One region of the Janthinobacterium sp. GMG1 genome, then DNA from elsewhere that is predicted to be linked to it. Evidence: riboswitches for the same ligand, from Rfam matches in the RefSeq annotation. Region 1 holds a riboswitch; the other holds the start of a gene.

Region 1 (3,414 bases):
AAGCCGGATTCTTCCAGTGGGACGTTGGTCATGCGCATTCCTTTTCGCGTGGTGGTGACATCGGCTGCATTCTCCACCGCGCGGACGAAAAGCTCAAGCGTCCACGACACGTTTCCACCTGTTCGGCCATAATCATGGCTCAGCAACAGCCTAAACCCAAGCGGCAGGAGCCCCATGTTCAATTTCGACTTTTACAATCCGACGCAAATCCTTTTCGGCCAGGGCCAGATCGCCGCCATCGCCAGCCTGATCCCGCCGCAGGCGCGGGTCCTGATGACCTACGGCGGCGGCAGCATCAAGCAGAACGGCGTCTACGATGAAGTCAAGGCGGCGCTGGCCGGCCATACGGTGCTGGAATTTGCCGGCATCGAACCCAATCCCAGCTATGAAACCCTGATGCAGGCCGTGGCCATGGTGAAAAGCGAGCGCATCGATTTCCTGCTGGCCGTCGGCGGCGGTTCCGTGGTCGATGGCACCAAGTTCATCGCCGCGGCCGCCCTGCACGAAGGCGTGGCGTGGGACATCCTGGCGAAAGGCGGCAAGATCGTCGAGGCCGCCCTGCCCTTCGGCACCGTATTGACCTTGCCGGCCACGGGTTCCGAAATGAATGGTTCGGCCGTGATCACGCGCAAGGCCACGCAGGAAAAGCGCTCGTTCATGAGCCGCAAGGTATATCCTAAATTCTCCGTGCTGGACCCGTCGAAAACGTTCACCTTGCCGCTGCGCCAGGTGGGCAATGGCGTCGTCGATGCGTTTGCGCATGTGATGGAACAGTATCTGACCTACCCTGTGAACGCATCCGTGCAGGACCGCTTCGCCGAAGGCATTTTATTGACCCTGATCGAGGAAGGCCCGAAGGCGCTGTCGCACCCGGACGACTACGACGTGCGCGCCAACGTGATGTGGAGCGCCACCCTGGCCTTGAACGGCCTGATCGGCGTGGGCGTGCCACAGGACTGGTCCACGCACGCCATCGGCCACGAATTGACGGCCTTGTACGAGCTTGACCATGCACAGACCCTGGCCATCATCCTGCCCAGCATGTTGCGCGTGCGCAAGCAGGCTAAGCGCGCCAAGCTGCTGCAGTACGCGGCCCGCGTCTGGGGCCTCGACGGCGGCGACGAGGATGGCCGCATCGAGGCGGCCATTGCGCGCACGGAATTCTTCTTCCGCCACATGGGCGTCAAGACGCGCCTGGCCGACTATGGCCTGAATCACGCCAGCGTGGACGCCGTCGTCTCCGCCCTCGAAGCGCACGGCATGACGGCGCTGGGCGAACAGCGTGAAGTGACGCCGACCGTCAGCCGCAAGGTGCTGGAACTCAGTTTATAGATTCCAGCTACACTGTTGTAAAACGGTCAGCCAGCGGGACAGCTGGCCGTGGTTCATGCTAAGCTGTCATTTCGCTAGGGGTCCTGGAGCAGTCATCCGGGTGAGAGATACCCTTCGTACCTGATCTGGATAATGCCAGCGAAGGAAAGCGCAAAGTACCTCCCTCCTTTGATAGCTCCTGCGTTGGCGCCAGCCGAACAAGCAGCCTGCCGTGCTCTTTACCGAGTCGGCTTGAACCACGAGCAATCTATGTCCACACCGAATTTATCTGTTTCTGTACTGACCCTGGCGATCCTGCACGCGTTTGCCGCACCCGCCCTGGCCGCAAATGACACCGCCGAAGCCGTAGACCCGCAGGCCCAAAGCATGGCCGAAGTCGTCGTCACGGCCAGCAAGGCGCCAGCCGCCAAGCGCGCCTCCGTGGGCGGTTTTTCCGACGCGCCGCTGCTGCAGACGCCGGCGTCCGTCACCGTCATTTCGCAAAAAGACATGCAGGACTTGCAAATTCGCAATCTCAGCGATGCCGTCAAGCTAGACACCAGCATCAATGACGCCTACAACGCCGTCGGCTATGCGGAACAATTTTCCATCCGCGGCTTCAAGCTCGACAACAATTCCAGCTACCGCAAGGATGGCGTGGCCATTCCCGGCGACACGCAAATTCCGCTGGAAAACAAGGAACGCATCGAAGTGCTGAAGGGCCTGGCCGGCTTGCAGGCAGGCGTGGCCGCGCCGGGCGGCGTGATCGACTTCATTGTCAAGCGCCCGACCGCCGCGCCATTGCGCACCGTCACCGTCGAAGCGCGCGAGCGGGGCACCCTGTATGGCGCCATCGACCTGGGCGGCCGCCTGGAAGACACGCGCTTCGGCTACCGCGTCAACGTGGCGGCCGAGCGCCTGCGCTCCTACATCAAGGGCGCCGACGGCAACCGCAAATTTATTTCCGGCGCCTTCGACTGGCAGATTTCGCCGCAGGCCCTGCTGCAACTCGATGCCGACTACCAGGACAAGGCGCAGGCGACGGCGCCCGGCTTCCAGCTGCTGAACAATACAACTTTGCCAACCGGCATCAGCGCCGATGCCATGCTCAACCTGCAGCCGTGGACGCGCCCCGTGGAAACCGTCACCAGCAATATCGGCCTGCGCTTCCAGTACGCCTTCAATGACGACTGGCACGCCACCCTGTCGGCCAACCAGCACTCGTTCAAGCGCGACGACTACACGGCCTTCCCGTACGGCTGCAGCGCACAAGACCTGTACCCGGGCTTTTGCGGCAATGGCGACTACGACGTGTATGACTACCGCAGCCTGGGCGAGACGAAAAAGCCGCTGAGCGCGCAAGCCATGATCCAGGGCAAGTTCGCCACCGGCTCGCTGCGCAATGAATTCACGGCCGGCGTCTCAACCTTCCGCCGCAAGGACCGCGCCGGCCTGTACGTGTACGACTGGGCTGGCGTGAGCAATATCTACCGCCCGCAGATCGTCGACATGTCGACAGGCGTGCAAGGCCCCGTGCGCCTGGTGCGCAAGGATACGGAAAACTCCGTCTTCGTGCAGGATATCGTCAGCCTGGCGCCAAATTGGAAGCTGCATGGCGGCTTGCGCCATATCAATGTCGATGGCTACCAGTATGTGCTGAAGGCCGACACGGAAATCCGCGCCAAGCACGATTTCCTGCTGCCCAACGTTTCGCTCGTCTACACCCCGCTTGACAATCTGTCCGTGTATGCGGCCTATTCGCAGGGCATGGAACATGGCGGCACGGCCGACCGCAAGGCGGAGAACGCCAACGTGGAATTGTCGCCCAGCCGTTCGAAGCAAATCGAACTCGGCGTGAAAATGGATGTGACGCCGGACTTCATGGTGGCGGCCAGCCTGTTCCAGATCCGCAAGGGCCTGGAATTCAACCAGCCGCTGGAATTGCAGCCAAAAAAATATAACTTCGTGCGCGAAGGCCAGGCCCAGCACCGTGGCCTGGAATTGTCGGCCCAGGGCAAGGCATCGTCCAACCTGAGCCTGGGCGCTTCCGTGACGGCCCTGAACAGCCAGCAGTCAGGCACGGGCAATGCGGACCTCGACGGC
Region 2 (3,414 bases), on a different contig from region 1:
TTGCGGTATTCATGTGTTCTTCCTTGTCTATTCTGAACTTAGCCGCCGCCAATCGCGCGTACGATCTCAACCTGGTCTTGTACTTGCAAGACCTGTCCCGGCCACGCCTTGCGCGGCACGACATTGCGGTTGACGGCCAGCGCCAGCGCCTGGTTTTCCAGCGACAGCGCGGCGATCAGCTGGTCCAGGGTTTGCCCCGGCGGCACCTGGTGCGGCGCGCCGTTGAGCGTGATGGATATCAATGCAGGCATCACGCTCTCCTTCAGACCTTGCGGTACAGCTCGGCGCCGTTCTTGATGAATTCGATAGCCTTGATTTCCATGCCTTGCTTGAGCGCCTTGTCTTCCGCGATGCCCATGCCGGCCGCATATTCGCGCACTTCCTGCGTGATTTTCATCGAGCAGAAGTGGGGGCCACACATGGAGCAGAAATGCGCCACCTTGGCCGAATCCTTGGGCAGGGTTTCATCGTGGAATTCGCGCGCCTTGTCCGGGTCCAGGCCGATGTTGAACTGGTCATCCCAGCGGAATTCGAAGCGTGCTTTCGACAGCGCGTTGTCGCGGATTTGCGCGCCCGGATGCCCCTTGGCCAGGTCGGCCGCATGCGCCGCAATCTTGTAGGTGATGATGCCATCCTTGACGTCCGCCTTGTTGGGCAGGCCCAGGTGTTCCTTCGGCGTCACGTAGCACAGCATGGCCGTGCCGTACCAGCCGATCATGGCCGCGCCGATGCCCGAGGTGATGTGGTCGTAGCCGGGCGCGATATCGGTGGTCAGCGGTCCCAGGGTGTAGAACGGCGCTTCGCCGCACTGTTCCAGCTGCAAGTCCATGTTTTCCTTGATCAACTGCATCGGCACGTGGCCCGGGCCTTCGATCATCACTTGCACGTCGTGTTTCCAGGCAACTTGCGTCAGCTCGCCCAGGGTTTTCAGTTCGCCCAGCTGCGCTTCGTCGTTGGCGTCATAGATGGAGCCGGGACGCAAGCCGTCGCCCAGCGAGAACGACACGTCATACGCCTTCATGATTTCGCAGATTTCTTCGAAATGCGTGTACAGGAACGATTCCTGGTGGTGCGCCAGGCACCATTTCGCCATGATGGAGCCGCCGCGCGAAACGATGCCCGTCAGGCGCTTGGCCGTCATCGGCACATAGCGCAGCAGCACGCCTGCATGGATGGTGAAATAGTCGACGCCCTGCTCGGCCTGCTCGATCAGGGTGTCGCGGAAGATTTCCCACGTCAAATCTTCGGCCTTGCCATTCACCTTTTCCAGCGCCTGGTAGATGGGCACGGTGCCGATCGGCACGGGACTGTTGCGCACGATCCATTCACGCGTCTCGTGGATATGCTTGCCCGTGGACAAGTCCATCACGTTATCGCCGCCCCAGCGGATGGCCCAGGTCATCTTTTCCACTTCCTCGCCGATCGACGAGGTGACGGCCGAATTGCCAATATTCGCGTTAATTTTCACCAGGAAATTGCGGCCGATGATCATCGGCTCGACTTCCGGGTGATTGATGTTGGCGGGAATGATGGCGCGGCCGCGGGCGATTTCCTCGCGCACGAATTCCGGCGTGATCTCGGCCGGGATGCTGGCGCCAAACGACTGGCCCGGATGCTGGCGGCCCATCAGCTCGGCCAGGCGCTCGCCCATGGGGCCGGAGGCTTTCAGCTCTTGCAGATACTCCTGGCGACGCATGTTTTCGCGGATGGCGACGAACTCCATTTCCGGCGTGATGATGCCGCGCCTCGCGTAATGCATTTGCGTCACGTTCTTGCCGGCCATGGCGCGGCGCGGCTTGCGGTGCAAATTGAAGCGCAGCTCGGCCAGTTTCGGGTCTGCCAGGCGGGCGATGCCATAGTCGGAGGTCGGGCCGGGCAATTCTTCCGTGTCGGCCCGCTCCATGATCCACGGCAAACGCGGCGTATCGAGGCCGGAGCGGATGTCGATCTGCACGTCCGGATCCGTGTAGGGACCGGACGTGTCATACACGTAGATCGGCGGATTCTTTTCGCCGCCGAACGACGCTTCCGTGTCGGACTGGCTGATCTCGCGCATGGGCACGCGGATGTCGGGACGGCTGCCTTGCACATAGATCTTGCGCGAATTGGGCAGCGGCGCGATGGCGGCTTCGTCGACCGTGGCGGTGGCGGAGAGGAATTTCGGGTTGGCGTTCATTTTGGCTCCTTGGCTAGACTATTTTTAAGCCTGGAGCCAGCTAAGGAGGTTCGGAATTGCGCACGCGGAAAGGCGGGGTGCGTTCATCCTAAAGCTTCCCTTCGCTGGCATTATCCAGATCAGGTTCGGAGGGTATTTCTCACCCGCGCTTGCACTGTGTTTCCACAGCGAAAGGCAGGACCCCTAGCGTTTGCCACCTTGCGGCAGCGAGCCAATTATACGCGGTTCACGCCGCGCGGCCAGATGATTTCTTGCAGGTGTCGTCTTTGTACATCGCGCTACTTCTTCTTGCCCCAGCGCCAGCTGGTCGGTTCGCCCTTCATCTGGCAGATGAAAATGAGCACGGCAACGATGGCCGCTTCATAGATGATGTACAGCGCCAGCGAGTCTTGCGGCGGGAACAGGAAGGCGCCGCAGGCGAACAGCGCCAGTGCGGCCAGGAACACCAGCCAGCCTTGCCAAGTGATGGGCAAGCCCCAGCCCCAGCCATAGGTCTTGGCGGGGAACCAGTATTGCTGCGGCGTTGCCGGGGGCGATTTGTCAGCCATGATGCTTTCCTTGTGGATATGGATAGCAGCAAGTATAAATCAGGCGCTGCGATGGCGCTCCGTGACATCGAGGCCGATGCCGCGGTAGCCGATGAAGCGGCTGCCCGTGTCGAACATCGGTTCACCGCTCACCTGCAAGTACTGCGTGCTGCCGTCGAGGTTGGCGCGGCTGTAGATAAAATCGAGAAACGGTTCGCGCGCGGCGATTTTTGCATCGAGCAAGGCGCGCTCGGTGGCGTTCCAGCGCTGCGGCTCTTCCTCGCTGCCGATGCCCAGCATTTCAGCCACGGGGCCGGAAAAGCGCGTCAGGTTACCCTGCGCATCTTGCTCCCAGTACCAGTCGGACGACAGTTCCGTGAAGCGCTGGAAACGCGCTTCGCTTTCGCGCAACTCCGCCGTGCGCTCTTCCACCATCTGCTCCAGCGACTTGTTGTATTCGGCCAGCTTCTGGTACAGCAGGCGCACTTCCAGCATGTTGTGGATGCGGGTCTTGACTTCCACCAGGTCGAAGGGCTTGCTGACGAAATCCTTGGCGCCGGCCTGCAGCGCGCGCAGCTTGTGGCCCGGCTGTGCCGTGATCACCAGCACGGGCAGATAGCTGCCCGCCTCGATGTCGCGCAAGCCTTCCATGACTTCAAAACCATCCATTTCCGGCATCTGCAAGTCGAGCAGGATCAGGTCATAGCGGTG

The links. Region 1 has a riboswitch for thiamine pyrophosphate ahead of SJI03_RS19685 (TonB-dependent siderophore receptor). Riboswitches for the same ligand answer to the same signal wherever they lie in the genome.
Region 2: it holds a riboswitch for thiamine pyrophosphate, as region 1 does, so the genes downstream of both, thiC (phosphomethylpyrimidine synthase ThiC) here and SJI03_RS19685 (TonB-dependent siderophore receptor) in region 1, are expected to answer to the same signal.

What each region holds. Positions count from the first base shown of each region.
Region 1 covers NZ_JAXQNT010000007.1:251,767-255,180, reverse strand. The annotation lists gene SJI03_RS19695 (hypothetical protein) at 1-32, opposite strand, end outside; gene SJI03_RS19690 (iron-containing alcohol dehydrogenase) at 175-1,332, shown strand; TPP riboswitch at 1,399-1,496, shown strand; gene SJI03_RS19685 (TonB-dependent siderophore receptor) at 1,582-3,414, shown strand, end outside.
Region 2 covers NZ_JAXQNT010000016.1:114,160-117,573, reverse strand. The annotation lists gene SJI03_RS27545 (thiazole synthase) at 1-13, opposite strand, end outside; gene thiS (sulfur carrier protein ThiS) at 39-242, opposite strand; gene thiC (phosphomethylpyrimidine synthase ThiC) at 263-2,176, opposite strand; TPP riboswitch at 2,256-2,371, opposite strand; gene SJI03_RS27530 (hypothetical protein) at 2,455-2,724, opposite strand; gene SJI03_RS27525 (response regulator) at 2,764-3,414, opposite strand, start outside.